Regions from separate parts of the Streptomyces sp. NBC_00637 genome, predicted to be linked through region 1. Evidence: riboswitches for the same ligand, from Rfam matches in the RefSeq annotation. Region 1 holds a riboswitch; each other region holds the start of a gene.

Region 1 (10,260 bases):
AACCGAGTGCACCGTACGAACGGTTCACCATGCTGCCACGAAGAACGCGCCGTAGAAGGAGGCGGCGCCGCTCGCGATCCGGGGACTGTACCCGCGTCAACACGTCGGCGCTTGCGGGGGAGTCGTTGAGCACCCCGGCGTCTGCGACGTGAATGCGCCCCCGGTACGCTCCCCCAAGACGCCCTGCGCGCCCTCGATTTCCATGGTGGGAGGCGTTGTCCCCCACAGAACAGAGGGTCGATTTTCGGCCAAATCCCCGTGGTGCGACGCGCGTCGAGAACGTCCCGCGCAGGCCTCGCACACGCTCCGTACACACGCGCGTGCCGCCAAGGGCTCGCGCCGGCCCGGGAGGCGGACGCCGCCTCCCGGACCGCTCCGCCGCCCGCGGGGATGAAGGCGGCGGTGTCCCCCAGCCCACTGGATCCAGTACAGCGGGCCGACCCACGCACGGCCCATGGAACCGCTCCCGCGGTGGCCGGAGAAGAGCGCACGGCCGGGCGCACGGCCACACGGCGGGGGCACGACGCGACGATCCGTACCGGCGCCCCGACATTCGTACGGACCACAATCCCGCCAACCGGAAGAATGCCCCTTAACGCTTGGGATGCGGCGAACTACGCTGGGTTTACGAATGCCGCATGGTTATGCCAGCGCGGCAGCCGTCTGTGTCGAGGGGTGGCGCAATGTCCAGGGAGCAACGCGGGCCGAACGAAAAACTCGGCACCGTTCTCGCCCTCGCGGGAATCAGCAACGCAGGACTCGCGCGACGCGTCAACGATCTTGGCGCTCAACGCGGGTTGACTCTTCGCTACGACAAGACGTCGGTGGCGCGCTGGGTGTCGAAGGGCATGGTGCCGCAGGGCGCCGCGCCCCACCTCATCGCGGCCGCCATCGGCCAGAAGCTCGGCCGTCCGGTGCCGCTCCACGAGATCGGCCTGGCGGACGCGGATCCCGCACCAGAGGTGGGCCTCGCCTTCCCCAGGGACGTCAACCAGGCCGTGCGCTCGGCCACGGAGCTCTACCGCCTCGACCTCGCCGGCCGCCGGGCCGGTTCCGGGGGCATCTGGCAGTCGCTGGCGGGATCGTTCGCAGTAAGCGCGTACGCGACGCCCGCCTCACGGTGGCTGATAACCCCGGCCGACAGTTCGGTGGCGCGCGAGGTACACCTCGTGGAGGAGTCCGGCGCACCGCTCAAAGTCGGCCACAGCGATGTGCAGAAGCTGCGGGAGGCCGCCGAGGACGCCAGACGCTGGGACTCCAAGTACGGCGGCGGCGACTGGCGTTCGTCCATGGTGCCGGAGTGCCTGCGGGTGGAGGCGGCTCCGCTGCTGCTCGGCTCGTACTCCGACGAGGTCGGCCGGGCCCTGTTCGGGGCGAGCGCCGAACTGACGCGCCTCGCGGGGTGGATGGCGTTCGACACCGGTCAGCAGGAGGCCGCGCAGCGCTACTACATCCAGGCGCTGCGGCTCGCCCGCGCGGCGGCCGACGTGCCCCTCGGGGGCTATGTCCTGGCCTCCATGTCCCTCCAGGCCACGTACCGCGGCTTCGGCGACGAGGGCGTCGATCTCGCGCAGGCGGCACTGGAGCGCAACCGGGGGCTGGCCACGGCCCGCACGATGAGCTTCTTCCGGCTCGTCGAGGCACGCGCGCACGCACGCGCCGGGGACGCGCAGGCCGCCGGCGCGGCGCTGAAGGCCGCCGAGGGCTGGCTGGAGCGGTCCCGTGACGGAGATCACGACCCGACCTGGCTCGGCTTCTACTCCTACGACCGCTTCGCCGCCGACGCCGCCGAGTGCTACCGCGACCTGAAGGCGCCGCGGCAGGTGCGCAGGTTCACCGAGCAGGCGCTGTCGCAGCCGACGGAGGAGTTCGTCCGGTCGCACGGGCTGCGGCTCGTCGTCTCTGCGGTCGCCGAACTGGAGTCGGGCAACCTGGACGCCGCCTGCGCGCAGGGCGTGCGGGCCGTGGAGGTGGCCGGGCGTATCTCCTCCGCCCGCACCACGGAGTACGTCAAGGATCTCCTGCACCGGCTGGAGCCCTACGGCGACGAGCCGCGGGTGGTGGAACTGCGGGAGCGGGCCCGGCCCCTGCTGATGACTCCGGCCTGACGGCCCCGGGCCACGGACCGGCAGGACGCCCGCCCCGGGTTTGAAGCCACTGTCAGTGGCGCAGTGCACTATCGAAGCCGGGAGGTGGTGCACGTGCCGAGGATCGCTTACGACTGTGACGTGCTCGTGGTCGGCGGGGGCATCGTGGGGCTGTCCACGGCGTACGCGATCACGCGTGCCGCCCCGGGTACCCGCGTGACGGTGCTGGAGAAGGAGCCCGGGGTGGCGCGCCACCAGACCGGGCGCAACAGCGGGGTCGTGCACAGCGGGATCTACTACCGGCCGGGATCGCTGAAGGCGCGGTACGCGGTGCGGGGCGCGGCGGAGATGACGAAGTTCTGCGCCGAGTACGGCATCCCGCACTCCGTCACCGGCAAGCTGATCGTCGCCACGAGCCGGGAGGAGCTGCCCCGGCTGCACGCGCTGGTGCAGCGCGGCCGGGAGAACGGGATTCCGGTCCGGGAACTGGGCGCCGCCCAGATCGCCGAGTACGAGCCGGAGGTCCGGGGGCTCGCCGCGATACGGGTGCGGACGACGGGCATCTGCGACTACTCGGCCGTCGCACGGCAGCTGGGCCGGGCCTCCGGGGCGGACATCCGGTACGGCGCCCGGGTCGTGCGGATCGACCGGCGGCCGGAGCACGGGGTGGCGGTGCTCACCGCGCGCGGGGACGTCGTCCGGGGTCGGGTGCTGGTGAACTGCGCCGGGCTGTACTCCGACGAGGTGGCCCGGCTGACCGGGGACGAGCCCGACGTGCGGATCGTGCCGTTCCGGGGCGAGTACTACGAGCTGGCGCGGCCCGAGCTGGTGCGCGGGCTGGTGTACCCGGTGCCCGATCCGGCGTTCCCCTTCCTGGGCGTGCACCTGACCAGGGGGATCGACGGGGGTGTGCACGTCGGCCCCAACGCCGTGCCGGCGCTGGCCCGGGAGGGGTACGGCTGGGGCGTCGTACGGCCCCGCGAGGCGATGGCCACGGCGGCCTGGCCCGGGGCGTGGCGGATGGGCCGGCAGCACTGGCGGTACGGGATGGGGGAGCTGCGGCGGTCGGTGTCGAAGAGGGCGTTCGTGGACGCGGTGCGCCGGCTGCTGCCGGCGGTGGAGGAGGGCGACCTGGTGCGGGCGTCGGCCGGGGTACGGGCGCAGGCGGTGCTGCGGGACGGCACTCTGGTGGACGACTTCCTCATACGGGAGGCGCCACGGGTGGTCCACGTGCTGAACGCGCCCTCGCCGGCGGCCACCGCCTCCCTCCCGATCGGACGAGAGGTGGCCCGCCGGGCCCTGGCGGCTCTGGCCGACGCGTGAGCGGTCGGGTGCCGTGCCGCACCGATGCCCGGCCGGACGCGGTACCGCCCGTGTGCGCGGTCGCGGGTGCCGTCGGCATGCCGGGCTCGCGGCCACCCCACGGGCGCCGTCGGCACCTGGAGCCGACCCGTAAAATCGACCTCACTGTGTCTGATTCCGTGAGTACCCCCGAAGCCCCCCAGCCCTTTCCCGGTGGCGAGCACCACCCGGGCGAGTCCGTTCGGCACACCCGCGCCAAGGGAGAGCCCCGGTTCCCCGACGGGCCCAAGGCCGATCCCGCCGGGTCGCACTTCGAGCGGCGGATCCGCAGCTTCCAGCCCCGGCGCAGCCGGGTGACCGCAGGGCAGGCGGACGCCTTGCAGCGTCTGTGGGCCAAGTGGGGGCTCGACATCGACGGGCACCACGTCGACCTCGCCGAGCTGTTCGGCGACGAGCGCCCCGTCGTGCTGGAGATCGGCTTCGGCATGGGCGAGGCGACCGCGCAGATGGCGGCCGCCGACCCGGAGACCGGCATCCTCGCGGTGGACGTGCACACGCCCGGCCAGGGGAATCTGCTCAACCTCGCGGACCGCACCGGGCTGACCAACGTCCGGGTGGCCAACGGCGACGCGATCATCCTGCTGCGCGAGATGCTGCCGGCGGACTCGCTGGACGGGCTGCGCGTCTACTTCCCCGACCCCTGGCCGAAGAAGCGCCACCACAAGCGGCGCCTCATCCAGCCCGAGTTCCTCGACCTGGCCGCGACGCGGCTGAAACCGGGGGCGACCGTGCACTGCGCCACGGACTGGGAGCCGTACGCCGAGCAGATGCTCGAGGTGCTGAGCGCGCATCCCGGTTTCGAGAACACGCAGGCCGACGGCGGGTTCGCGCCCCGGCCCGAGTTCCGGCCGCTGACCCGTTTCGAGGGACAGGGGCTGGACAAGGGTCACGTCGTGAACGATCTGCTCTTCCGTCGCGTACAGCATCCCGTCCAGCCCGGGGATCGCTGACCGGCCGAGGACCGATCAGGACCGCCCGAGGAATCGGTCGAGGAATCGGTCGGGAAACGAGGTCCCGCCCCACCAGAGGATCACCGACCGACCTGCCCCTCCACCACAGTCCTCTCCCTCGTTAGGGTCGATGCCGTGGCCATCAGTCCTCCGTTTCCGCCCCGTCCGCCGCATCCCGGCGGCGCACCCGAGGACGGTGTGCTCCGGCGCGCTCACCGGTGGCAGCGGTGGGTGTCCCCCCGGGGCGGAGGCGGGCCGAGGACCTGGGGAAAGCTGCGGTACGCGGCCCTGATCACCCTGCTCGCACTGTCCGGCCTGGTCATCCTCGCGCTGGTGCGCGAACAGACCGGCACGGAGGGGTTCCTGGTCGGGCTCGGTCTCGCCGTGCTGCCCGTACCGCTGCTGGTCGCCGCCTTCCGCTGGCTGGACCGGGTCGAGCCCGGACCCTGGCAGAACCTCCTCTTCGCCTTCGCCTGGGGCGCGTGCGCGGCGGCGCTGATAGCCATCATCGCCAACAGCTTCGCGACCCGATGGATAGCCACCGCGACCGCCGACCCGTCCGGCGCGGACACCCTCGGGGCGACCGTCATAGCGCCGATCGTCGAGGAGTCCGCGAAGGCCGCCGCCGTCCTGCTGGTGTTCCTCTTCCGCAGGCGGCACTTCACCGGGATCGTCGACGGCGTGGTCATAGCCGGGCTCACCGCCACCGGCTTCGCGTTCACCGAGAACATCCTCTACCTGGGCACCGCCTTCGGTACCGACCGGCTCACGGGCGACACCGGCGTCGCGTCCGTCACCGCCGCGACCTTCTTCGTACGCGTCGTCATGTCGCCGTTCGCGCACCCGCTGTTCACCGTCCTGACCGGCATCGGCTTCGGCTTCGCCGCGTTCTCCGGGGACCGCCGGCAGCTGCGGCGCGTGCTGCTCCCGCTGGGCGGACTGCTCCTCGCGATGGGCATGCACGCCCTGTGGAACGGCTCCTCGTCGTTCGGCGAGTTCGGGTTCTTCGCCGTGTACGTGGCGTTCATGGTGCCCGCGTTCGGGCTGCTGACCTGGCTGGCGGTGTGGACGCGGCAACGCGAGCTGCGTGCCGTGCGCGAGGAACTGCCCGCCTACGCGGCCGCCGGCTGGCTCGCCCCGGCCGAGCCGTTCGCGCTCGGCTCGATGCGGGCCCGCCGACTGGCCCGGGAGTACGCCGGCCTGCACCTCGGCAAGCCGGCGGCGCGCGAGGTGGCGCGGTACGAGGCGTACGCGACGGCCCTCGCGTTTCTGCGGTACCGCAGCCGACGGGGGCAGGCCGACGCCGACTTCCTCGTCCGGGAGCGGGAGTTGCTCGACGAGCTGTGGCGGCGCAAGGACCTCGCCCGGCCCGCGCTGGACCACGCGGCCCGCGTGACGGCCCCGCCGGTGAGGGTGACCGCGCCGCCCTGGCCGGTGTACGGGGTGTACGGGTACGGCCAGGGTCCCGCGGCCCACGGGCAGGGCCACAGCGCCGGGTTCGGACACCCGGCGGGGCCGATGTACGGAAGTCCGGCGGGGCCGATGTACGGGTACGGCTACGGGGGCCCGGCGGCGCACGGTCCCGGACCGGGGCACGGACCGGCGTACGGCCCCCGCTCGCACCGGTAGGTCAGGCCGAGGCCCGGTTCAGCCGGGTGATCTCCTGTGCCGTCAGTTCCAGCTCCGCCACCCCCAGCAGCGCGGGCAGCTGCTCGACCGTTCGCGCGGAGGCGATCGGCGCGGCGACCGTCGGCTGCGCGGCGAGCCACGCCAGGGCGACCGTGGGGATGTGGGTGCCGTGGGCCTGGGCGACCTCGTCCAGGGCCGTGAGGACGTTCCGGCCCCGCTCCGTGTCGAGGTGCTTGGCGGCGCCGGCGGCGCGGGCGCTCTCCACCGTCGTACCGGGCCGGTACTTGCCGGTGAGGAAGCCGGCGGCCAGCGCGAAGTACGGGACGGCGGCGAGGCCGAAGCGGCCGGCGAGGTCCTGGAGGCGGCCCTCGTAGGTGTCGCGGGAGACCAGGTTGTAGTGGGGCTGGAGGGCGACGTAGCGGGCCAGGCCCTCGCGGTCGGAGAACTCCAGGGACTCCTGGAGCCGCTCGGGCGAGATGTTGGAAGCCGCGATGTGCCGCACCTTGCCCGCCCGCACCAGCTCGTCGAGCGCGCCGATGATCTCCTCGACGGGCACCTCGGGCTTGTCGAAGTGCGTGTAGTAGAGGTCGATGTGGTCGGTGCCCAGGCGGCGGAGCGAGGCGTCGGCGGCTGCCTTGATGTTGTCGGCGGACAGGCCGGGGAACTCGGGGTGCTGGCTCACCTTGGTGGCGATCACGACGTCGTCGCGGTTGCCCCGGGCCTTCACCCACCTGCCGATGACGGTCTCGGACTCACCACCGCTGTTGCCGTCGATCCATGCCGAGTAGGAGTCGGCGGTGTCGACGAAGTTCCCGCCCGCGGCCGCGTAGGCGTCGAGAACGGCGAAGGAGGCCGTCTCGTCGGCGGTCCAGCCGAAGACGTTGCCGCCCAGGGAGAGCGGGAAGACCTCGAGGTCGGAGGAGCCGAGTCGGCGAAGAGCAGTCATGCTTCGTGTCAACGGACGAGGACCGTCCGCCCATTCCGGGCGTGACGCGAAGAACAGATGAACGGCCCCTGTGCACGGCGCCCGCACACCGCACAGATCGGCGGCCCCGACGCGGAGGGCGTCGGGGCTGCCGGGGTGGCTCAGGGCTGCGGGGCTGGATCAGGTGTCCGCGGGACGGGTTCCGCCCGGGGAGCGACCGAGGGGTGCCGTCGGAGGTTGCCGTTCAGGGGCGCCGGAGGGTGCCGCTCAGGGGGTGAGGCCCTTGTCGCGCAGCCAGGCGGCCGGGTCGATGCCCTCGGCGCTGCCGCCGGGGTGGACCTCGAGGTGGAGGTGGGCCCCGGTGACGTTCCCGGTCGCGCCCACCCGGCCGATGACGTCACCGGTGGCGACCTTCTGGCCGACACTGACGCTGATCGACGACTGGTGGCAGAACCAGAGCTCGGTGCCGTCGTCCAGGGTCAGGATGGTGCGGTAGCCGTAGGAACCAGCCCAGCCCGCCTCGGTGATGGTGCCGCTGTGGACGGCCTTGATGAGCGTGCCCGTCGGCGCGGCGAAGTCGAGACCCGTGTGGTAGCCGGAGGACCAGAGCGAACCGGCCTGCCCGAAGGTCGAGGTGATGGTGTACGAGGAGGTCGGCAGCGTGTACTGCTTGGCCAGCTCGGCCAGGCGCGCGGTCTCGGCCTTCGCGGCGGCTTCCTCGGCGGCCTTCTTCTTCGCGGCGGCGGCCTTGGCCTCCGCCTCCTTCTCGGCCTTGGCGGCGGCGTCCGACTCGGCCTTGGCCGCCGCGGCGAGCGCCTTGACCTCGACCTGGGACTGCTGCGACTCGGCCTGCGCCATGATCCGGCTGCGCAGCGCCTCGCCGGCGTCGGCGGCGCTCTCGTCGGTGTCGACGGCGGCTTCGGAGCCGAAGCTCGCGAGGGCCGGCGCGGCTTCCGGGGCGGGCTCGTCGTCGGAGATGAGGGAGCCCACGTTGGGCAGGTCCGGCATCGAGATGGAGACAGGCGCCTTGCCGGTGTTGGCGCTGGCCATGCCACCGGCGCTGACCGCGGCTATGACGCCGACGCCGAGAACGGTGGAGCTGCGGGCGAATCCGCCGCCGCGCTGCTTGGCGACGCGGTGCTTGCCGCGCACCGGGCGAGTGGACTCCGCGGTGGGGTTCCACTCCTCCCAAGGTCCCTCGTCGGGGCGGTAACCGCCGAAGCCGAAGGTCTCGGTGGACCCCTGGCCGGGCGCGTACGGGGCCTCGGGGGCAGGCGGGTTGGACGCCACGCGGGCGCACTCCTTTCCTTCCGTCGCCTACCGGGTTAGCTGACGGGTTCGGAGCGGGAAGGTCTCCTACGCGCGTAAACCCCTTGTGGACTCAGCGAGTTCACAACGGCTTCCGCGTGATTCACCCCATGGTGGTGGTTCCCCGGTTCCCTTGCGGGATTCGGCACGTGCCGCACGGAGCCGACTCTGGTGCCGGCTGGGACGACCGCGCTGCGTTATCGAACGTTAATAGACCCGGGGGTGCGTTTCCAAGCCGTTCCTCTTGATCAACAACATTTCTGGCCTGGACTTTTGGGCTGGCAGCGGTGAAAAACGGGCGAGTTGACCGCGCGAGGCGATGCCCCGAAAACGCTTCATCAGTCACAGGAGCTTTGATGGTGACTCAGTTGTTATGCGCAGGGCGGTCGTCCGGTCACCCGGAGTGAGGGACGCGTCGGGGAACGCACCGAAGGCCGGAACCCTTTCGGATTCCGGCCTTCGACTTATCAGTAGCGGGGACAGGATTTGAACCTGCGACCTCTGGGTTATGAGCCCAGCGAGCTACCGAGCTGCTCCACCCCGCGGCGATGAACACAACTGTACGCCATCAGCGGGACGGAAAGCACATCGGTTGATCCACGGCGCCCCGGCGGCCTCAGAGGAGGTGCCGGTTCGGCCCCTTCGCCCGCTCCTCGTACTCGGGGAGCACGAGGACGTCGACGCCCTGGGCCGTCAGCAGACCGGTGCCGTCCGCCTCCGTGACGAAGGTGTCCGGCTCGCGCCAGGCCGTGACCACCCGGCGCACTCCCGCGTCGAGGATGAGGCGGGCGCAGGGGGCCGGACGGGAGGAGCGGCGGGCGCACGGTTCGAGGCTGCTGTAGACGGTGGCCGTGGGCAGCCGGGGGTCGGCGGGGTCGAGCTTCGCGAGGGCTGCCTCCTCGGCGTGCACGACCGGGTCGCCGGCCTCGCGGGAGTGGCCGCGCGCCAGTTCGGTGCCGTCGGAGGCCACGATCACGGCGCCGACGCTGAAAGCGGTCCGCGACGGTGGACAGTCGGCCGCGAGCGCGCAGGCGAGCGCCAGCCAGTGCCGGTCGGCCGCGGCCGGCAGCGGCCCGGCGCCGGGGGCGGTGGGCTCGTAGCGGTTCAGGACGACGTCCTCGATGCGCCGGGTCTCCACCAGGCGCAGCCGTCCGCCCTGGTAGCCGCCCGGGCCGAAGAGGCGGGGCGCGGCCGGGTCGCCGACGAACAGCGGGGCGAGGACCAGCTGGAGTTCGTCGGCGAGACCCTGCCGGAGCAGCTGGGTGTGGACGGTTCCCCCGCCCTCGACCATGAGCCGCCGTACGCCGCGCACGTCGTGGAGGTGTTCGAGGAGGCGGCGCCAGTCCAGTGCGGGGCCGAGCGGGACGGCGTCCGCGGCGATACCGAGCGCGCGCACCCGCTCGGCGCCCTTGTCCGTCGTGTACACGACCTTCTCGCCACCCGTGTGCCAGAAGTTCGCCGCCGGGTCCAGTTCGCCGGAGCCGCTGACGGTGACCTTGAGGGGGTACGGCGGCAGCCCGGCGGCCACCCGGGCGGCGCGGCGCTCGGGGGAGTTCACGAGGAGCCGGGGGTTGTCGGCGCGGATGGTGCCGGCGCCGATGAGAATGGCGTCGACGGAGGCCCGTACCTCGTCGACACGGTCGAAGTCGGCGCGGCCGGAGAGGAGCAGGCGCTCGGGCGTGGTGTCGTCCAGGTAGCCGTCGAGGGAGACGGCGGCGGACAGCAGGACGTACGGGTACGGCATCGACGCGGCTCCCCGGGCTCGGTCCGACGGCGGTTGGTCGGCGTCGGAACGATGGTTGGACGACGGTTGGACGGCGGTCCGACAACGGTTCGACAGCGGCCTGGCGGCCGGACTTGGTTCAAGTTTGAAACAAACCTACACTGGGTGTATGACGACTCGCTGGCTCACCCCCGAGGAGCAACGCGCCTGGCGCGCGTTTGTCGCCGGTTACCTCCTCCTCGACGACGCGATCGACCGGCAGCTCCAGCAGGAGGC
Region 2 (10,260 bases), 2.4 Mb from region 1:
GACGGCGCCGACGATCCGGTCGCCGTCCCTGAGGGTGATGACCTCCAGCTCGTCCTTGTTGGTCGGGTAGTCGGGCACGACCCGCTTGACGACGCCCTGCGCCGTGCCGATGGCGAGGCCTGGCGACGACTCGTCGAGCGTGGTCAGGCAGATCACCGTCTCGTCGCCCTCCAGGGAGACGAACTCCGCCAGCGGGGCGCCGCCCGAGAGGTTCGGGGCCGAGGCCGTGTCCGGGAGCTGCGGCAGGTCGACGACATTGATCCGCAGCAGCCGGCCCGATGAGGTGACCGCGCCGATCTCCCCGCGCGCGGTGGCCGGCACCGCCGAGACGATCACGTCGTGCTTGGTGCGCTTGCCGTCCCCGTCCCCGTCCTCGGTGTCGGCCGTGAAGGGCGTGCCGTTCGCCGTGCGGGCCAGCAGGCCCGTGGAGGACAGCAGGACACGGCACGGGTCGTCCGCGACCTGGAGGGGCACGGCGGTGGCCGTGGTACCCGACGACTCCAGCAGGACCGTACGGCGCTCGGTGCCGAACTTCTTCGCCACCGAGGCCAGTTCGGCCGAGACCAGCTTGCGCAGCTCCGCGTCCGAGTCCAGGATCCGGGTCAGCTCGGCGATCTCCTCGTTGAGCTTCTCCTTCTCCGCCTCCAGCTCGATGCGGTCGAACCTGGTGAGCCGGCGCAGCGGGGTGTCAAGGATGTACTGGGTCTGGATCTCCGACAGCGAGAAGCGCTCCATCAGGCGCTGCTTCGCCTCCGCGCTGTTGTCGCTGGAGCGGATGAGGCGGATGACCTCGTCGATGTCGACGAGCGCCGTCAGCAGGCCCTCCACCAGGTGCAGCCGGTCACGGCGCTTGCTGCGGCGGAACTCGCTGCGGCGGCGCACCACGGTGAAGCGGTGGTCGAGGTAGACCTCCAGGAGCTCCTTGAGGCCCAGCGTGAGCGGCTGGCCGTCGACCAGGGCCACGTTGTTGATGCCGAAGGACTCCTCCATCGGGGTCAGCTTGTACAGCTGCTCCAGGACGGCCTCCGGAACGAAGCCGTTCTTGATCTCGATGACGAGACGCAGACCGTGCGCCCGGTCGGTGAGGTCCTTGACGTCGGCGATGCCCTGGATCTTCTTCGAGCCGACCAGGTCCTTGATCTTGGCGATGACCTTCTCGGGTCCGACGGCGAAGGGCAGTTCGGTGATGACCAGACCCTTGCGGCGGGCCGTGACGGTCTCCACCGCCACGGTGGCGCGGATCTTGAACGTGCCGCGGCCGTTCTCGTAGGCGTCCCGGATGCCGGAGAGGCCGACGATCCGGCCGCCGGTGGGCAGGTCGGGGCCAGGAACGAACTTCATCAGGGCGTCCAGATCCGCGCCGGGATAGCGGATCAGATGGCGGGCGGCCGCGATGACCTCGCCCAGGTTGTGCGGCGGCATGTTCGTGGCCATGCCGACCGCGATCCCGGACGAGCCGTTGACCAGGAGGTTCGGGAAGGCGGCGGGCAGCGCGACCGGCTCCTGCTCCTGGCCGTCGTAGTTGGGCGTGAAGTCGACCGTGTCCTCGTCGATCGACTCCGTCATCAGGCTCGTCGCCGCGGCCTGGCGGCATTCGGTGTACCGCATGGCGGCCGGCGGGTCGTCGTTGCCCAGCGAGCCGAAGTTGCCGTGGCCGTCGACCAGCGGCAGCCGCATGGAGAAGGGCTGGGCCATCCGCACCAGCGCGTCGTAGATCGACGCGTCGCCGTGCGGGTGCAGCTTGCCCATGACCTCGCCGACGACCCGGGCGCACTTCACATAGCCGCGCTCCGGGCGCAGGCCCATCTCGTTCATCTGGTAGACGATGCGGCGGTGCACCGGCTTGAGGCCGTCACGGGCGTCCGGCAGGGCGCGGGAGTAGATGACCGAGTACGCGTACTCGAGGAAGGAGCCCTGCATCTCGTCGACGACGTCGATGTCGAGGATGCGCTCCTCGTACGAGTCGTCGGGCGGCGGGGTCTTCGTGCTGCGGCGGGCCATCGCTGCCGGCTCCTTGCTGGGGCGTGATACGGGATCTGACGCGGACCATTGTGGACCGTGGCACTGACAGCGCGGGCGAGGACCCGGCGTCGGCCGTCCGGCCCGAACGCAGAGGCATCTCCTCCACGGCTGCCCGCAGGCTACGCGATCTCGCTCTCGGCGTATGTCGTCCGGGAACTTCGCGGACCGTCCGCACGCTTGCATACAGTGGCAGGACCGGCAGGAAAACCGCGGTTTCGACGACCGCGTCCGCGATCGGAAGGGACGTACATGCCCATGGGTCACACGGCCACAGCCCAGGCAGGCTCCGGGGGCCTGACAGCGACCGAGCACCGTCTGGCCAACGGCCTGCGCGTGGTGCTCTCGGAGGACCACCTGACCCCCGTGGCGGCGGTGTGCCTCTGGTACGACGTCGGTTCGCGCCACGAAGTCAAGGGGCGTACGGGGCTTGCTCACCTTTTCGAGCACCTGATGTTCCAGGGCTCCGGCCAGGTCAAGGGCAACGGCCACTTCGAGCTGGTCCAGGGGGCGGGTGGCTCGCTCAACGGCACCACCAGCTTCGAGCGCACGAACTACTTCGAGACCATGCCCACCCACCAGCTGGAGCTCGCCCTCTGGCTGGAGGCCGACCGCATGGGCTCGCTGCTCACCGCGCTGGACGACGAGTCGATGGAGAACCAGCGCGACGTCGTCAAGAACGAGCGCCGCCAGCGCTACGACAACGTCCCCTACGGCACGGCCTTCGAGAAGCTGACCGCCCTCGCCTACCCGGACGGCCACCCGTACCACCACACGCCGATCGGCTCGATGGCCGACCTGGACGCCGCGACCCTGGAGGACGCGCGCGCGTTCTTCCGCACGTACTACGCGCCCAACAACGCGGTCCTCTCCGTCGTCGGCGACATCGACCCGGAGCAGACCCTCGCCTGGGTCGAGAAGTACTTCGGCTCCATCCCCGGCCACGACGGCAAGCCCACGCCCCGTGACGGCGCTCTGCCCGACGTCATCGGCGGGCAGCTGCGCGAGATCGTCGAGGAGGAGGTGCCGGCCCGTGCGCTGATGGCCGCCTACCGCCTGCCCGAGGACGGCACGCGCGCGTGCGACGCCGTCGACCTCGCGCTCACCGTGCTCGGTGGCGGCGAGTCCTCCCGCCTCTACAACCGGCTCGTGCGCCGCGACCGTACGGCCGTCGCGGCCGGCTTCGGCCTGCTGCGGCTCGCCGGAGCGCCCTCCCTCGGCTGGCTGGACGTGAAGACGTCCGGCGACGTCGAGGTGCCGGTCATCGAGGCCGCGATCGACGAGGAGCTCGCCCGGTTCGCCGAGGAGGGTCCCACGGCCGAGGAAATGGAGCGCGCCCAGGCGCAGTTGGAGCGCGAGTGGCTGGACCGGCTCGGCACGGTCGCCGGCCGCGCCGACGAACTGTGCCGGTTCGCTGTCCTGTTCGGCGACCCGCAGCTCGCCCTCACCGCCGTCCAGCGCGTGCTGGACGTGACGCCCGAGGAGGTGCAGGAGATCGCCAAGGCCCGCCTGCGCCCCGACAACCGCGCGGTGCTCGTCTACGAGCCGACGCCCGCCGAAGCCCCCGCCGACCAGGACGAGAACGAGGAGGCGGCCCGGTGACCGAGCTCGCCACGATGGACTTCCACCCCCAGCCCCGGGCGGGCGAGGCCAAGCCGTGGGCGTTCCCGGCGCCCGAGCGCACCGCGCTCGCCAACGGCCTGACGGTGCTGCACTGCCACCGGCCCGGCCAGCAGGTCGTCGCCGTCGAGATCCTTCTCGACGCGCCGCTGGACGCCGAACCGGCGGGCCTCGACGGCGTCGGCACGATCATGGCGCGGGCCTTCTCCGAGGGCACCGACAAGCACTCCGCCGAGGAGTTCGCCGCCGAACTGGAGCGCTGCGGCGCCACCTTGGACGCGCACGCCGATCACCCCGGCGTCCGGCTGAGCCTCGAGGTGCCGGCCTCGCGCCTGCCCAAGGGCCTCGGTCTGCTCGCCGACGCCCTCAGGGCACCCGCCTTCGCCGACAGCGAGGTCGAGCGCCTCGTCCGCAACCGGCTGGACGAGATCCCGCACGAGCTGGCCAACCCCTCCAGGCGCGCCGCCAAGGAGCTGTCCAAGGAGCTGTTCCCGGCCACCGCGCGGATGTCGCGGCCGCGCCAGGGCACCGCGGAGACGGTCGAGAAGATCGACTCCGCCGCCGTACGCGCCTTCTACGAGCGGCACGTGCGTCCCGCCACGGCCACCGCCGTGGTCGTCGGCGACCTCACCGGCGTCGAGCTGGAGGCGCTCCTCGGCGACACCCTGGGCGCCTGGACGGGCTCCTCGGCCCAGCCGCGGCCCGTGCCGCCGGTGACCGCCGACGACAGCGGCCGGGTCGTCATCGTGGACCGACCCGGCGCCGTCCAGACGCAGTTGCTGATCGGCCGGATCGGCGCCGACCGGCACGACCGGGTGTGGCCCGCGCAGGTGCTCGGCACCTACTGCCTCGGTGGCACCCTCACCTCCCGGCTGGACCGTGTCCTGCGCGAGGAGAAGGGCTACACCTACGGGGTCCGCGCCTTCGGGCAGGTCCTGCGGTCCGCCCCGGACGGCTCGGGCGCCGCGATGCTCGCCATCAGCGGCTCGATCGACACCCCGAACACCGGTCCCGCCCTGGAGGACCTGTGGAAGGTGCTGCGCACCCTTGCCGCGGAGGGGCTGACCGACGCCGAGCGTGACGTCGCCGTGCAGAACCTGGTCGGTGTGGCGCCGCTGAAGTTCGAGACCGCCGCGGCCGTCGCCGGCACGCTGGCCGACCAGGTCGAGCAGCACCTGCCGGACGACTTCCAGGCCACGCTGTACCAGCAGCTCGCCGCCACCGGCACGGTGGAGGCCACCGCGGCGGCTGTGAACGCCTTCCCGGTGGACCGCCTGGTGACGGTCCTGGTCGGTGACGCGGCCCAGATCAAGGAGCCGGTCGAGGCCCTCGGCATCGGCGAAGTGAAGGTCGTGTCCGCCGAGTAGCTCCCGGCAACGGCACGCGCGTGTGGGGGCCCTGGTCGACGAAAGCGTCACCAGGGCCTCCGTATGTCCGAATTGATGCGGAGGTTGCCCGTCTGCCCTGTGGGATGCGCTACAAAAACCGGGATCCGTTTGAGGATTGAAACCCGCGCCGCTTAGCGTCATCCGGGCTGTTCGTCACGCAGTGCGCCGCAGCCGCGGCACCGGACAGTCATCGCCGAGTCCCCGTACGGCGCGAGCCAGGGGAGCCGGGGACCCACTTGTGCAGTCCCTGGGGTGAATCGGACGCCCGCGCGTGTACGCGAGGGGGTCCGTAGGAGACCTTCCTGCTCCGAACCCGTCAGCTAACCCGGTAGGCGAGAGGGAAGGAAAGGACACCCCCGACTTCATGGCGTTCACCTGCGCGCCCGGTAAGCACCGTCGTCCCGGCCGGATGCAGCGGACCACCGCTCGCGCGGCGGGCGTCGCGGCGCTCACCACCACCGGCGTGATGGCCACCGTCGCCTCCGCCCCGGCGTTCGCCGCCGAGCCCAGCCCCGAGCAGACCGGGCTGATCCCCGTCGTCACCGCTTCCGCCGCCGTCGCCGACGAGGTGGACGACCAGGTCGCCGTACAGAAGCAGGCGGCCTTCGAGGAGGCCGCCCGCCAGGCCGCCGCCAAGAAGGCCGTGGAGGAGCGTGAGGCACGCGTGCGTGCCGCCCGCGAGGCCGAGCGCAAGCGCCTCAACACCTTCGTGTCGCCGATCACCGGCTCCTACGTCTCCACCGCCTACCAGGCCAGCAGCTCGCTGTGGTCCTCCGGCAGCCACACCGGCATAGACTTCCACGCCGCGAGCGGCACCTCCGTGCACGCGGTCGGCTCCGGCACCGTGGTCGAGGCCGGCTGGGGCGGGTCCTACGGCAACCAGATCGTGATCAAGATGAGCGACGGGACGTACACCCAGTACGGTCACCTGTCGTCCATCGCGGTGTCGGTGGGCCAGACGGTCACCCCGGGCGAGCGGATCGGCCTGTCCGGCGCCACCGGCAACGTCACCGGCGCGCATCTGCACTTCGAGGCCCGCACCACCGCGGAGTACGGCTCGGACATCGACCCGGTCGCCTACCTCCGCCGGCACGGCGTGAACGTCTGACGACCTGCGGCGACAGATCGTCTTGCCCCGGCCTTACCGGCCGGGGCTTTCGTCGTTTACGGGGCCTTGGTGTCCAAAAAATATCCCTGGATTCCGGCCCGCCATCGGAAATCCCCGCTGATTGCAATAGAGTCACGGAACACACGTCAATCGTCGACGTTTCACGGGGATTAAGGCGGAGGTCCGTCATGCGTATTCCGGCGCACTCGGTGTGCACGGCCATTCGGGACGACATCGTCGCGGGTGTCTACGAGCGCGGCAGCCGCCTCACCGAGGAACTCCTCGCCCGCCGCTACGGCGTTTCCCGCGTCCCGGTCCGCGAGGCGCTGCGCACCCTGGAGGCCGAGGGCTTCGTCGTCACCCGGCGGCACGCGGGCGCGTGCGTCGCGGAACCGACCGAGCAGGAGGCCGCCGACCTGCTGGAGATGCGCATGCTCCTGGAGCCCCTCGGTGCCTCCCGGGCCGCCCAGCGGCGCACCGAGGCCCATCTGAAGGTGCTGCGCGGACTCGTCCGGCTGGGCCAGGAGCGGGCCAGGCGGGGGAACAGCGAGGATCTGCGCTCTCTGGGGGGCTGGTTCCACGAGACGCTCGCCCAGTCCTCCGGAAGCCATGCCCTGACGTCGATGCTCACCCAGCTGCGTCACAAGATCGCCTGGATGTACGCCGTGGAGGCCCCGGCCGACCCCGTGGAGTCCTGGGCGGAGCACGGCGCGATCGTGGACGCGGTGGCGCGCGGCGACGGCGAGCGCGCGCGGGCGATCACGGCACTGCACACCGAGCGCGCGACGCTCGCGCACCGGTTGCGCTTTTCCGGCGGCGCCGATCGCGCCGACCGTGTGAGGACTTCGCAACCTCCCGTAAACATGACGGGTCTGCGGCATTAACACGGGCGCCGTATACAAAGAGGGGATAATTCGCGGGGGATTATTTCCGCTGCCCGTGAACGGGAAATGCGAAGGGCTCGCCCGATAATTCGGACGAGCCCTTCGCGGTGTGCGGGACGCCTATGGAGCGACGAACACCACAGACATCGATCAGACGGTTTCGGGGAGCTCCTCGAGACCCTCGGCGACCAGCTTGGCCAGTCGGTCGAGGGCGGTGTCCGCGCCGTCGGCCTCGGAGGCGAGGACGATCTCCTCGCCGCCCTGGGCGCCGAGGCCGAGAACGGCCAGCATGGAGGCCGCGTTGACGGGGTTGCCGTCGGCCTTGGCGATCGTCACCGGGATACCTGCGGCCGTGGCGGCCCGGACGAAGATGGAAGCGGGGCGGGCGTGAAGGCCCTCGGCCCAGCCGACGTTGACGCGGCGCTCAGCCATGTGATGCTGCCCTTCAGTGTTCAGGTTGTCTAGACCAGTGTTCCACACGTGAAGCGTGTGAGGGAGGGGTCGCGTGGGCCCCTCCGGATGTGGTCGCCGGATCGCGGCCTCGATCCGGCTCGTTCCTCCACAGACTGCCTCGCGCCGTTGTCGTACGCGAGCCGTACTCTGGGCCCCATGCAGAGCGCGTCGGACCGGCACGAGTACCCCGCCCACTGGGAGGCCGACGTGGTGCTGCGCGACGGCGGCACCGCGCGCATCCGCCCCATCACCGTCGATGACGCCGAGCGCCTGGTCAGCTTCTACGAGCAGGTTTCGGACGAGTCGAAGTACTACCGCTTCTTCGCGCCCTACCCGCGCCTGTCCGACAAGGACGTCCACCGCTTCACGCACCACGACTTCGTGGACCGGGTGGGACTCGCGGCCACGGTCGGCGGCGAGTTCATCGCCACCGTACGCTATGACCGCATTGGTGCCGACGGCATGGCGGCCTCGGCGCCGGCCGACGAGGCCGAGGTCGCGTTCCTCGTGCAGGACGCCCACCAGGGCAGGGGCGTCGCCTCCGCGCTGCTCGAGCACATCGCGGCCGTGGCGCGCGAGCGCGACATCCGCCGTTTCGCGGCCGAGGTGCTGCCCGCCAACACCAAGATGATCAAGGTGTTCACGGACGCCGGTTACACCCAGAAGCGCAGCTTCGAGGACGGCGTCGTACACCTGGAGTTCGGCCTCGAACCCACCGAGCGCTCCGTAGCCGTGCAGCGCGCGCGGGAACAGCGCGCGGAGGCCCACTCCGTGGGGCGCCTGCTGGCGCCCGGCTCCGTAGCCGTCGTCGGCACCGGCCGCGCCCCCGGCGGCGTCGGCCGAAGCGTTCTCGGCAACCTCCGCGAGGCGGGCTTCACCGGGCGGCTGTACGCCGTGAACAAGGCCTTCCCCGAGGACCTGAAGGAACTGGACGGGGTGCCCGCCCATCGCTCGGTGCGCGACATAGCGGCGCCCGTCGACCTCGCGGTCCTGGCCGTCCCCGCGGAACAGGTTCCCGAGGCCGTCGCCGAGTGCGGCGAACACGGCGTACAGGGACTCGTGGTCCTCTCCGCCGGTTACGCCGAGAGCGGCCCCGAGGGGCGGGAGCGGCAGCGTCAACTCGTCCGGCACGCACGCGCGTACGGCATGCGGATCATCGGCCCCAACGCCTTCGGAGTCATCAACACCTCCCCCAAGGTGCGGCTGAACGCCTCACTGGCCCCGGAGATGCCGAGGCCCGGCCGGATCGGCCTGTTCGCCCAGTCCGGCGCCATCGGCATCGCCCTGCTGTCCCGCCTCCACCGGCGCGGCGGAGGCGTCACCGGCGTCACCGGCGTGTCCACCTTCATCTCCTCCGGCAACCGCGCGGACGTCTCGGGCAACGACGTCCTGCAGTACTGGTACGACGACCCCGACACCGACGTCGCCCTCATGTACCTGGAGTCCATCGGCAACCCGCGCAAGTTCACGCGCCTCGCGCGACGCACGGCGGCGGCCAAGCCCCTGGTCGTCGTCCAGGGCGCCGGTTCCGCTCCGCAGGGACACGCCGTACGGGCGACGCGGCTGCCGCCCGCGACGGTCTCGGCGCTGCTGCGGCAGGCCGGCGTGATCCGCGTGGACACCATCACCGAACTGGTCGACGCGGGTCTGCTGCTGGCCCGTCAGCCGCTGCCGACGGGCCCGCGGGTGGCGATCCTCGGCAACTCCGAGTCGCTGGGCCTGCTGACGTACGACGCCTGCCTCTCGGAAGGGCTGCGCCCGCAGCCGCCGCTCGACCTGACCACCGAGGCGTCGGCCCACGACTTCCACGCGGCGCTGGCCCGGGCGATGGCCGACGAGACGTGCGACGCGGTGGTCGTGACGGCGATCCCGGCGATCGGCGAGAGGTCGCCCGGGGACGCGGAACTCGCGGAGGCCCTGCGCTCGGCCGCGGCGGCCGCCCCCGCCAAACCGGTGCTCGTCGTGCACGTGGAACTCGGCGGCCTCGCCACGGCGCTGTCCGCCGCGACGAGCACCGCACCGCGCTCGGAAGTGGCCCCGCGCGCGCGTACGGACGCCCCCGACGGCGGCCCGCAGCCGGTGCCCGCCGCCGTCGACGCGCCCGAGGGGATGCATCTCATCCCCGCCTACCCCGCCGCCGAACGTGCCGTCCGCGCGCTCGCGGAGGCCGTCAAGTACGCCCAGTGGCGGCGCGAGTCGGTCGACGCCGGCAAGGTCCCCGAGTACGAGGACATCGACGAGAAGGGCGCCGCCGAACAGATCGGCGGACTCCTCGCGCGCGGGCAGGGACTGACCCTCGGCACCGACGAGACGTGCGAACTGCTCGCCCGCTACGGCATCCGTACCCGCCGGGCCATCCCCGCGCCCACCCCGGACGAGGCCGCGCGGGCCGCGGCCGCCCTCGGCTACCCCGTCGCCCTCAAGGCCACCGCCCCGCACCTGCGGCACCGCGCGGACCTGGGCGGCGTACGGCTGGATGTGGCCGACGAGGAGCAACTGCGCCGGTCGTACGCCGAGTTGACCGAGCTCTTCGGCAAGCCGGAGGAGATCCGTCCGGTCGTGCAGGCGATGGCACCGCGCGGCGTCGACACGGTCGTCCGCGCGGTCATCGACCCGGCGGCCGGCGCGGTCCTGTCCTTCGGCCTCGCCGGCGCCGCCTCACAACTGCTCGGAGACATGGCGCACCGGCTGGTTCCGGTCACCGACCGCGAGGCGACCTCGCTGATCCGGTCCATCCGGACCGCCCCTCTCCTCTTCGGCTGGCGCGGCTCGACGCCCGTCGACACCG
Region 3 (10,260 bases), 530 kb from region 1:
CGCGACCGTCGTCACCGAGCCGGCCAGGCCGACCAGGGTGCGCGCCTCGCGCAACGGGACCGTCCGCTCGGCGAGGTCGAGCGCCGCCTCGATGTCGGCGCGCATCGCGGCGATCTGCCCGGGGGTAGGCGGGTCGGTGACCTTCCCGTCCACGACCAGGTGCCGCTCCGTCATCCGTACACAGCCCACGTCCACCGAGCGCGCGGCGCGCACCCGGTCGTCGCCGACCACGAACTCGGTCGAGCCGCCGCCGATGTCCACCACCAGGAAGGGCTTGGCCAGATCGGCGCGCCCCTTCAGTTCCCTCGTGGCGCCGGTGAAGGAGAACTCGGCCTCCTGGTCGCCGGTGATGACCTCGGGCTCGACGCCCAGGATGTCCAGCACCCCGCGCACGAACTCGTCCCGGTTCTCCGCGTCCCGGGAGGCCGAGGTGGCGACGAAACGCAGCCGCTGCGCGCCGTACTCCTTGATGGCGGCCGCGTACTCCCGGCAGGCCGCGAAGGTGCGCTCCAGCGCCTCGGGGGCCAGCCGTCCGGTGCGGTCGACGCCCTGGCCGAGGCGGACGATCGTCATCCGGCGGTCCAGGTCGACCAGCTCGCCGGTCTCGGGGTCGGCGTCCGCGACGAGGAGGCGGATCGAGTTCGTACCGCAGTCGACGGCGGCGACGCGGGTCATCGGGCGTCCGCCGTCGCGTCGTCCTGTCCGCCCCGTACCACGCACGTGCCCTTGCGCCACCACTGCGGGAGCATCTCCAGGGCCTCGTCGCCCAGCGGGTTCACGCCCGGACCGGCGGCCAGGGAGTGCGCGACGAGCACGTGCAGGCACTTCACGCGGTCCGGCATGCCGCCCGCGCTGGGGAAGTTCTTCAGTTCCTCGATCTCGTCCCGGCGCCGGATGTAGTCCTCGTGCGCGGCACGGTAGGAGGCGGCCAGCTCCGGGTCGCTCTGGAGCCGCGCCGTCATCTCCTTCATCACGCCGTTCGCCTCGAGCGTGCCGATGGCCGAGTTGGCCTTCGGGCACGTCAGGTAGTACAGCGTCGGGAAGGGCGTGCCGTCGGGCAGGCGGGGGGCCGTCTCCACGACGTCCGGCTCGCCGCACGGGCAGCGGTGGGCGATCGCGCGCAGACCGCGCGGCGGCCGTCCGAGCTGCTGCTTGAAGGCCTCGACGTCCTCGTCGGTGGGCTCGGTGCGCGGGGTGGTCGGCGGGGGCGTTTCCATGCCTGTCTTTCTATCGGTCGGTCACCGGTCGGATCACCGGTCGGTTCACCTGTCGCATTACCCGTCGGAGGCGTCGGACTTGTCGACGCCGTCCCAGACGTTCGAATACCAGGGGCGGTCGGTCGCCCCGAGGTCGGCGCGGGACTGCTCGGCCGCGTCCGGGTCGATCACCACGAACCCGGTCTCGCCCGGCAGCACGTAGTGCAGCCGCTGCCGGATCTGCTGCTCGGCGTAGGCGTCGTCCTGCCAGCGCGCCTTGAGGTCGCGCAGCTGCTCGACGCGTTCGCCGGCCTGCTGCTTCTCGCGCTCCAGATCGGCGATCTCGGCGCGCTGCGAGACGTACTGGCGCATCGGGTAGGCCAGGGCCACGATCAGCGTGCACAGGACGAGCGCGAGGAGCGCGGCGCGGCCGGTGAGCCGGGAGCGGCGCGCCTGGCGCTTGGTCTGGGAGCGGTAGACCCGGGCCGCGGTCTGCTCGCCGAGCAGCTTGATCCTGGTCGCGGTGGAGAAACGGTCCCGGTCCTTCACGGCCACTGCTTCCCGCCTCCCGTCTCACACGTGCGTACGTCCCCGCACACGGTACGGGACCGGGTACGGGGACGTACGTACGACTGGCGGAGCCTTGACCCGGTTCGGGTCGGCGGCGTCAGCCCTTGAAGCGGGGGAAGGCGCTGCGGCCGGCGTACACCGCGGCGTCGTCGAGGATCTCCTCGATGCGCAGCAGCTGGTTGTACTTGGCGACGCGGTCCGAGCGGGCCGGGGCGCCGGTCTTGATCTGACCGCAGTTCACCGCGACGGCGAGGTCGGCGATGGTGACGTCCTCGGTCTCGCCGGAGCGGTGGGACATCATGCACTTGAAGCCGTTGCGCTGGGCCATCTCGACGGCGTCCAGGGTCTCGGTCAGCGAACCGATCTGGTTGACCTTGACGAGCAGGGCGTTGGCGGAGCCCTCCTCGATGCCGCGGGCCAGGCGCTCGGGGTTGGTGACGAAGAGGTCGTCGCCGACGATCTGGACCTTGTCGCCCAGCTTGTCGGTGATGACCTTCCAGCCGGCCCAGTCGTCCTCGTACAGCGGGTCCTCGATGGAGACCAGCGGGTACGCGGAGACGAGCTCCTCGTAGTACTCGGTCATCTCGGCGGCCGAGCGGGACTTGCCCTCGAACTCGTACTTGCCGTCCTTGTAGAACTCGGACGCGGCGACGTCGAGCGCGAGCGCGATCTGCTCGCCGGGCACGTAACCGGCCTGCTTGATGGCCTCGATGATGAGGTCGAGCGCGGCACGGTTGGACTCGAGGTTCGGGGCGAAGCCGCCCTCGTCGCCGAGGCCGGTGGACAGGCCCTTGGTCTTCAGCACCTTCTTGAGGGTGTGGTAGACCTCGGCACCCCAGCGCAGGGCCTCGGAGAAGGACTCCGCGCCGATCGGGGCGATCATGAACTCCTGGATGTCCACGTTGGAGTCGGCGTGCGAGCCGCCGTTCAGGATGTTCATCATCGGCACCGGCAGCAGGTGCGCGTTGGGGCCGCCCAGGTAGCGGAACAGCGGCAGGTCGCTGGCCTCGGAGGCGGCGTGGGCGACGGCGAGCGAGACGCCGAGGATGGCGTTGGCGCCGAGCGAGCCCTTGTTGTCGGTGGCGTCCAGGTCGAACATGGCCTGGTCGATCAGGCGCTGCTCGGTGGCGTCGTAGCCGACGAGCTCCGGGCCGATCTGCTCGATGACGGCGAGGACCGCCTTCTCGACACCCTTGCCGAGGTAGCGGTTGGGGTCACCGTCGCGGAGCTCGATGGCCTCGAAGGCACCGGTGGAGGCACCGGACGGAACGGCGGCACGACCCGTGCTGCCGTCGTCGAGGCCGACCTCGACCTCGACCGTGGGGTTGCCTCGGGAGTCCAGGATTTCCCGGGCTACGACGACGTCGATGGACGGCACGAGCATCTCCTTCTTGGGATGTGACGCTGGTTGTGCGGGGACCGGGGGCCTTGATGAGCCCTGGCCGGGCCTTGCGACTAGAGCCTAACCGCCCCGGGGCCGTCGGCAGCCGACCGACCGTCCCGTGGACAGACAGACCGTACCTATTGTTTCCGCCCGGAACAAAGGGGGGTGGCCAAGAAAGTCCGACAACAGGTGGTGAACGGGCAAAGAGAAACCCCGCTCCGGTGCGTACGGGGGAACACGCACCGGAGCGGGGGCCCGTGGGGACGGGGGGGGTGACCCTCACGAGGTCTTCAGTGTGCCGACCTCGGATGTGAGGGCGCTGTGGCTTCTCTGGGGGCCAGGTGTCACTTCAGGTGAAGCTGCTGGCCCGGGAAGATGAGGTCGGCGTCGTCGACGATGTCCTTGTTCAGCTCGAACAGCTTCGCCCAGCCGCCCTTGACCTTGTGCTTCTCGGCGATGGTGCTGAGGGTGTCGCCCTTGACGACCTTGTACTCGCCGTCGCCCTTCTTGACCTTCTTGCCCGTCGGGGTGGTGACCGTCTTGGAGGCGGCCGGGCGGTCGGTCGAACGGGAGGCGCTCTGCTCGTCGGTCGAGCGGCTGCTGGTGCTGCCGCTGTTCGACGAGCTGGACGAACCGGAGGAGCTGGACGAGCCGGAGCTCGACGAGTCGGCGCTGCCGCCGTCGTACGCGGCGCCGGACAGGCCGGTGCCGCAGACCGGCCAGGCACCCTTGCCCTGACCCGCGAGAACCTTCTCGCCGATGGCGATCTGCTGCGACTTGGAGGCCTGGTCGGCCTGCGAGGCGTAGGCGGTGCCGCCGTACGCGGCCCAGGTGGACGCCGAGAACTGGAGGCCACCGTAGTAACCGTTGCCGGTGTTGATGGACCAGTTGCCGCCGGACTCGCACTGGGCGACCGCGTCCCACTCGGAGGTGGTGGCGGCGGAGGCGTTGCCGGCCGCCATCAGCGGGGCGGCGATGGCGACCCCGGTGACGCCGGCGAGCGCGGCGACGCGGGTGGCCTTGGAGGGACGGCGGTGCTTGCCCTTGGCGCAAAACAGCATGGTGGATCCCCTCACCGACGCCTGCGAGGTGAGCTGTCGGGTTCGGGCCGTGTGAGTTGCCCGGCCACTCCTCGTCCGCCGGAGCACTGCTCCGTGGGAGGTGTGGCTTCACCCCGAGCCGTTCCGGTCAACCGACCGGCGCGGCACTTACCTTGGGTCCCCCGCTCCTGCCTACGGCGCTTGACGCGACGACTGTTCCCGGGGCGCCGCTGGCAGGATTCGGCGTTGCGACGGCCGGGGCTCGGGTTGCCGAGCGGCCTCGACCGTAGACACGCGATCGACGGAATTTCAAAGACGATCAGGGCTTCTGAGACTCATCCCACACTTTCACCAAACCGGACATTCGGCGCGAAGCGTGACGTGAACTCCCGCTGTTTTTCTTGGGCTTTGCGCCCTATTCCACCCCTGTGTCGAGGGTCTGACCGGCGGCGATGTTGCTCGGGTCGGCGCCGATGAGGTCCCTGTTCTCGGCGTAGAGGGCGCTCCATCCGCCGTCGAGACCAAGGGAGTCGGCGATCGACGCGAGGGAGTCGCCCTCCTGGACGACATAGGTGGCGGCGGCATGCCGGCCGGCGGAGGCGGTGGTGGTGCCGCCCTCGGCGGCGTCGGTCGCGGCCTTGGTCGCCGCCTCGTCGGCGGTGGAGCCGCGATGCTTGCCGGAGCCGAGGGAGCCGGTGTCGACGAGGCTCCAGGAGCCCTCACTCTGGCCGGAATTGTCCGAGTCATCCGCTTCCGGGGTCGCCGTGGGCGAGCCGTCGCCCGTCGACCCGTCACCCCGACCGCCGGAACCGCCGGACGTGCCGGAGTCGTCCGCGACGGCGGAGGAAGAGGAGGAAGGGGAGGAAGCGGACGCCGAGGGTGAACTGGACGAATCGGCGGACGAGTCGGACGATCCGGTCGAGGAGTCGTCACTCGTCGAGGAGCCCGAGGATCCGGACAATCCCCTGGACAGGTCGGACAATCCGGATGAACCAGAGGAGTCGGACGCGTCGGACGAGTCGTCCGCCACGCCGGTGTCCACGTTCAGCGCGCCGTTCTCCTGGGTGAGCCCGGAGGTCAGCCCGCAGGTGCCCCACGCGCCGATGCCGTCGGCCGCGAGGACCTTCTGCGCCACGGCGATCTGCTGGCTGCGGCTGGCCAGGTCGGGGCTCGTCGCGTAGTCGAGGCCGCCGTACGCCTCCCAGTCCTTCTGGGTGAGGCTCAGGCCGCCGTACTCGCCGGCACCCTCGTCGGCGCTCCACGAGCCGCCGGTCTCGCACTGCGCCACCTTGTCCCACACCGTGCCGTCGGCCGCGCTCGCGGCGGAGGCGGCGAGCAGCGGGATGGCGATGGCGGAGCCCGTCACTCCGGCCGCGACGAGGAGCGCCGGGGCCTGGCGGGGGCGACGGTGACGACCGTTCCCGGAGAGCATGCGAGGGGCCTTTCTGTGGACAGCACTGAACGGCGCGGCGGGCGGAACCGATGCGTCGCGCTGACGAGTGAACGTATCGGCAGACGATCACTTGTCACAAGTTAATGCCGCGCAGATCACGTGAAGATCACAGACTTGAGTGTTGGTCACCTTTGCTCCGCCGAACGGTCACACTCCCGCTGACATCCGGTCAGACACGGTCCGGTTATGCATCGGAATGCACCGGAGTGAACGCGACCGGCAAAGTCCGCAGTCCGCGCATGATGAGCCCGCCGCGCCACCTCAACTCGCCCGGATCCACGGCCAGTCGGAGATCGGGCAGGCGGGTGAGGAGCGTGGCCAGCGCGGTCTGGCCCTCCAGGCGGGCCAGCGGGGCGCCCAGACAGTAATGGATGCCGTGGCCGTAGCCGAGGTGCTGGTTGTCGCGGCGGGACAGGTCGAGGGTGTCGGGATCGACGAAACGCGCCGGGTCACGGTCCGCGGCCGCCAGCACGACGAGGACGGGGTCGCCCGCCGCGATGTCCTGCCCGCCGACGCTCAGCGGCTCGGTCGCGAAGCGCCAGGTGGCGAGTTCCACGGGCCCGTCGTAGCGCAGGAGTTCCTCGACGCCCGTTTCGAGGAGAGCGCGGTCGCCGTCGTCCTCGGTGAGCGAGCGCTGGAGACGGTCGCGCTGCTCGGGGTGGGTGAGGAGGGCGTAGGTGCCGTTGCCGATGAGGTTGACGGTCGTCTCGAAGCCGGCGAACAGCAGGATGAAGGCCATGGCGGCGGCCTCGTTCTCGGTGAGGTGCTCACCGTGGTCCGACGCGCGGATCAGCCCGGAGATGAGGTCCTCTCCGGGAGCCGGGTCCGCGGGAAGCTCGGCGCGCTTGCGGTGGATGAGCTCCAGCAGGTAGCCGCGCATCTTCTTGACCGACCGCGCGACCCCGCCCCGCGGCCCCCCGCCGTGCCGGATCATCATCCCCGCCCAGTCACGGAAGTCGTCCTGGTCCTCGCGGGGGACGCCCAGCAGGTCGCAGATCGCGTAGATGGGGAGAGGAAAGGCGAAGTCGTGGATGAGGTCGGCCTCACCCTCGGCGGCGAACCGGTCGATGAGCTGATCCGTCAGTTCCTGCACACGGGACGCGAACTCGGCGACCCGGCGGGGCGTGAAGGCCTTGCTGACGAGCCGTCGCAGCCGGGTGTGGTCCGGCGGGTCGATGTTGAGCAGATGCGTCATCAGCTCGGCCTTGCGCTCGCCGGGGATGCCGGTCTTGCCCTTGGCGTGCGCCGGTTCGTCGTGGTGCGCCGGGTTCTTGGAGAGCCGCTGGTCGGCGAGGGCCTGCTTCGCGTCGGCGTACCGGGTGACCAGCCAGGCCTCGACACCGCTGGGCAACACGGTGCGGTGCACGGGGGCGTGCTCGCGCAGCCAGGCGTAGGCGGGATAGGGATCGGTGGCGAACTCCCAGGTGAAGAGTTCGGGAGCGGTGGTGTCTGACTCGGGCTGCTCGGTCACTCCATGACCGTAGCGGTGCCCTCATCCCACCCCGCGAGGGCCTTCCGCGGCGCGGCACCCCTGGGCACGGGACGGGCGACAGCAATCCACGTGACTAACCGTCGACGCCCTCGACAGCCCGGATCGCGTCGCGGTACGCCCGGGCCGCCGCGCGCAGCGCCGCCTCCGGGTCGACGCCCTCCGACTCGGCTCGCGCCGCCAGGGCGAGCAGTTCGTAGCCGATGCCCTGGGCCGCCGGCAGCGGCACCTCCAGTCGTGCCGTGCGGGCCCGGGACACCAGTTTCGCTGCGAGGGCCAGGCCGGGCTGGTGGAGGGGGACGCCGTCGGTCACCGACTCCCGCCGCTTCTCCGCCGCCTTCGTGCGCAGCCAGTGCTCCTTCACCTCCTCCGGGGTGGTGGCCGTGGCGTCGCCGAAGACATGGGGGTGGCGGTGGATGAGCTTGGCGACGATCGTGCCCGCGACGTCGTCCACGGAGAACGGGGACTCCTCGTCCTCCTCGGCGATGCGGGCGTGGAAGACGACCTGGAGCAGGACGTCGCCCAGCTCCTCGCGCAGTTCGTCGTGGTCACCGTCCTCGATCGCCTCGACCAGCTCGTACGACTCCTCGACCGCGTATTTCGCCAGCCCCTTGTGGGTCTGCCGGGAGGACCACGGGCATTCGACGCGGATCCGGTCCATGACCTGGACCAGGTCGAGGAGCCGGGCGCCGGGGAGGTCGTAGGAGGCGGGGAGCAGTTCCAGCTCGGGCATGGACACTCGGCCGGAGCCGGCCAGGCGGGCCAGGCCGTCGGTGAGGGCCGGTTCGCCCTCCCCGGTGGCCACGACCACGACCGTGCGGCCGTCGGCGCAGGCGGCGAGGAGTTCCTCGGCGGTCGGGGAGGTCTCGTCGACGGTGATGCCGGCGTCGCACAGATAGGGCAGCTGCGGATGCGCGCCGTCCGCGCACAGCACCCGGTCCGCCGTGCGCAGCGCCTGCCAGGCGGGCCAGGACAGCAGGCCGGGGGCGACCCGGTGGCTGGTGGTGAGCAGGACGACACGGCCCGGGGCGGTGACTGCGGCGTCGGCGTCGGCGGAGCTGATTGCGTTCACACCCCGAACGTAACCCACACCCGCCGACGGACCCCGCGAGTTATCCACAGGCGAACCGGCCGGTCGTACGATCACATGGTCACGTCGCCGTGTCGCCCCGTGATCGCGGGGTCGCGGAGACGCGGGGTCGCGGAGACGCGGGGTCGCGGGGTCGCGGAGACGCGTGATCACGTCGTCACCTGGTCACGTGGTCACGTGGTCTGCTGTGTCCCCGCCGTGGAGATCTCCCGCACCCAGGGCGTCTTCGCGTCGACGCGGGCGACCTTCTGCGCGTCCCAGTTCCCGTAGCGCGGGTTGAGGTCGACGTCGAGGGCCTTGGAGGCCTTGGACAGCGCGTTCCAGAAGGCGGGCTGGCTGGTGTTCGTGCCGAGCTCGGTGGCGAGTTTCTGGGCCTCCAGCTGGAGGCGCAGGTTCTCGTCGAGGCGCTGCGGCGGAATGCCGTACTGCTGGAGCCACGCCGTCTCGAGGCCCTGCGCGCCGCCCGCCTGCTGTTCCAGTCCGGCCCGCATCTCCTGGACCTCCCGACGGCTGACGGTGATGCCCGCGTCCTCGGCGGCGCGGTGCAACACCTTGTCCAGGACCATGCCGTGCAGGGTGTCGCGGGCGAGGGAGCCGGTCTGGGCGACGGCCTGCGCGTACTGGGCGTCGTCGGTGACCGCTGCCCGCTGGGCGGCGCGCACCTCGTTCACCCGGCTCTCCAGCTGCGCGACGGTGATCCGCTGGCCGCCGACGACGGCCGCGGCACCGGGATGCGTGTCGTTCCCGCAGGCGGTGAGGAGAGGGGCCGCCATGATCGCGGCGGACAGCAGGAGCGCGGTGCGACGGCGGCGGTGCAAGGGAAACCTCCCGAGGAGATTGTGCGACGGTGCACAAAGTCTTGCGGTGATCGATGTTAGGCAGTGGGACGGCTGGGGCCAACCCATTCGACCAACGATTCACCGAGACTTCGGGCACCGCCGCGCCCGCTCGTCGCCCGCTCTTCGGTGCGAGGGCTCAGCCCTGCGCGTCCACCGCGTGCTCGACGGCCTCGGGTGATCCGGTTCAGCCGACGATGGCGACCGGCGCGTCCCACGCGTCGCGGTCCACGGTGATCGTGTAACCGCCGCGGGTCTCCTTGCTGTTGACCAGGTACTGGTGACCGCGGCTGTGGTTGGTGAACTGGGTGGCGCCCCACGGCCAGTCGGTGGTCGTGGTGTCCTTCTTGTCCCACAGCGCGTACCAGAGGTTGCCCGGCAGGTCCGTCTTGTTCGTGGCGGTGGCGATGGCCTTGGCGCTGGAACTGCTGAAGCCGTAGTACCCGCCCCGGTAGACCTTGGCGCGCAGCGTCTTGGTGAAGGAGCGCACATACGCCAGCACGGCGTCGTTGCACGCCTTGTCGGTGATGTCGTACGCCTCCATGTCGAGGTAGATCGGGCTGCCGGCCTTCATGCCGAGCGCCGCGGCCTTGGCGACCGCGTCCGCGCCGTCGGTCGCGCCCAGGGAGGTGGCCGTGGCGGCGGTGATCTTCTCGGGGCTGGAGCCCGTCTGGCAGGGCGGCTGGGCGCCGACGTAGAGCGGGATCAGCTTCCATCCGGCCGTGTTGACCGACTTCACCCAGGAGGCGGTCAGGTTGGGCTGCGCGCAGCCGCGGTTCTTGCCGCCGACGTAGACGGCGGCGCCCCCGTAGTAGCCGTCGGTCTTCCAGGCCTTCATCGCGGCCTGCGAGGGCGCGGTGCAGGCGTCGAAGGCCCGGCCGGTGTACGTCTTCTGGGCGGGCCAGGTGGTGGCCGCCATCGAGGTCTGCGCCGCTATCCCGGCCCCCGCGAGGACGGCCGCGCCGGCCACGCCCCACGTGATGTATCTGCGCTTTCTGGACTGCCGGTGCTCGGCCATCCCCACCCCATCGTTCGTCTGTGTGTACGGCGCTCCGGCCGCGTACGGCGGCGCCCGTCGAAGTCCCCTGATCGGTGCGACGATACGGTGTCGACTCGACGTCCGCACCGAACGGATCGCACCGTAACCCGTGGCATCCCAGCGCTCGGGAAACACAGGGCCCCCATAGCGACAAGATTCGCTC

The links. A riboswitch is a leader RNA that binds a small molecule or an ion and turns the genes downstream of it on or off. The one in region 1 is predicted to bind cyclic di-AMP.
Region 2: linked by a shared signal. The riboswitch ahead of OG440_RS09055 (M23 family metallopeptidase) and the one ahead of OG440_RS19695 (M23 family metallopeptidase) in region 1 are both predicted to bind cyclic di-AMP.
Region 3: linked by a shared signal. The riboswitch ahead of OG440_RS22040 (transglycosylase family protein) and the one ahead of OG440_RS19695 (M23 family metallopeptidase) in region 1 are both predicted to bind cyclic di-AMP.

What each region holds. Positions count from the first base shown of each region.
Region 1 covers NZ_CP109046.1:4,480,501-4,490,760, reverse strand. Annotated here, with positions in the region: gene OG440_RS19720 (MFS transporter) at 684-2,108, shown strand; gene lhgO (L-2-hydroxyglutarate oxidase) at 2,193-3,410, shown strand; gene trmB (tRNA (guanosine(46)-N7)-methyltransferase TrmB) at 3,557-4,399, shown strand; gene OG440_RS19705 (PrsW family intramembrane metalloprotease) at 4,535-6,028, shown strand; gene OG440_RS19700 (aldo/keto reductase) at 6,030-6,974, opposite strand; gene OG440_RS19695 (M23 family metallopeptidase) at 7,221-8,243, opposite strand; cyclic di-AMP (ydaO/yuaA leader) riboswitch at 8,251-8,419, opposite strand; tRNA gene OG440_RS19690 (tRNA-Met) at 8,733-8,806, opposite strand; gene OG440_RS19685 (dihydrofolate reductase family protein) at 8,878-10,005, opposite strand; gene OG440_RS19680 (MarR family winged helix-turn-helix transcriptional regulator) at 10,154-10,260, shown strand, end outside.
Region 2 covers NZ_CP109046.1:2,124,764-2,135,023, reverse strand. Annotated here, with positions in the region: gene OG440_RS09070 (DNA topoisomerase (ATP-hydrolyzing) subunit A) at 1-2,001, opposite strand, end outside; gene OG440_RS09065 (M16 family metallopeptidase) at 2,272-3,621, shown strand; gene OG440_RS09060 (M16 family metallopeptidase) at 3,618-5,006, shown strand; cyclic di-AMP (ydaO/yuaA leader) riboswitch at 5,209-5,377, shown strand; gene OG440_RS09055 (M23 family metallopeptidase) at 5,392-6,135, shown strand; gene OG440_RS09050 (GntR family transcriptional regulator) at 6,324-7,019, shown strand; gene OG440_RS09045 (HPr family phosphocarrier protein) at 7,170-7,451, opposite strand; gene OG440_RS09040 (GNAT family N-acetyltransferase) at 7,629-10,260, shown strand, end outside.
Region 3 covers NZ_CP109046.1:5,010,033-5,020,292, reverse strand. Annotated here, with positions in the region: gene OG440_RS22060 (exopolyphosphatase) at 1-675, opposite strand, end outside; gene OG440_RS22055 (DUF501 domain-containing protein) at 672-1,217, opposite strand; gene OG440_RS22050 (septum formation initiator family protein) at 1,275-1,751, opposite strand; gene eno (phosphopyruvate hydratase) at 1,864-3,150, opposite strand; gene OG440_RS22040 (transglycosylase family protein) at 3,495-4,211, opposite strand; cyclic di-AMP (ydaO/yuaA leader) riboswitch at 4,215-4,400, opposite strand; gene OG440_RS22035 (transglycosylase family protein) at 4,606-5,622, opposite strand; gene OG440_RS22030 (cytochrome P450) at 5,828-7,114, opposite strand; gene OG440_RS22025 (nucleoside triphosphate pyrophosphohydrolase) at 7,209-8,204, opposite strand; gene OG440_RS22020 (SurA N-terminal domain-containing protein) at 8,396-9,040, opposite strand; gene OG440_RS22015 (glycoside hydrolase domain-containing protein) at 9,246-10,076, opposite strand.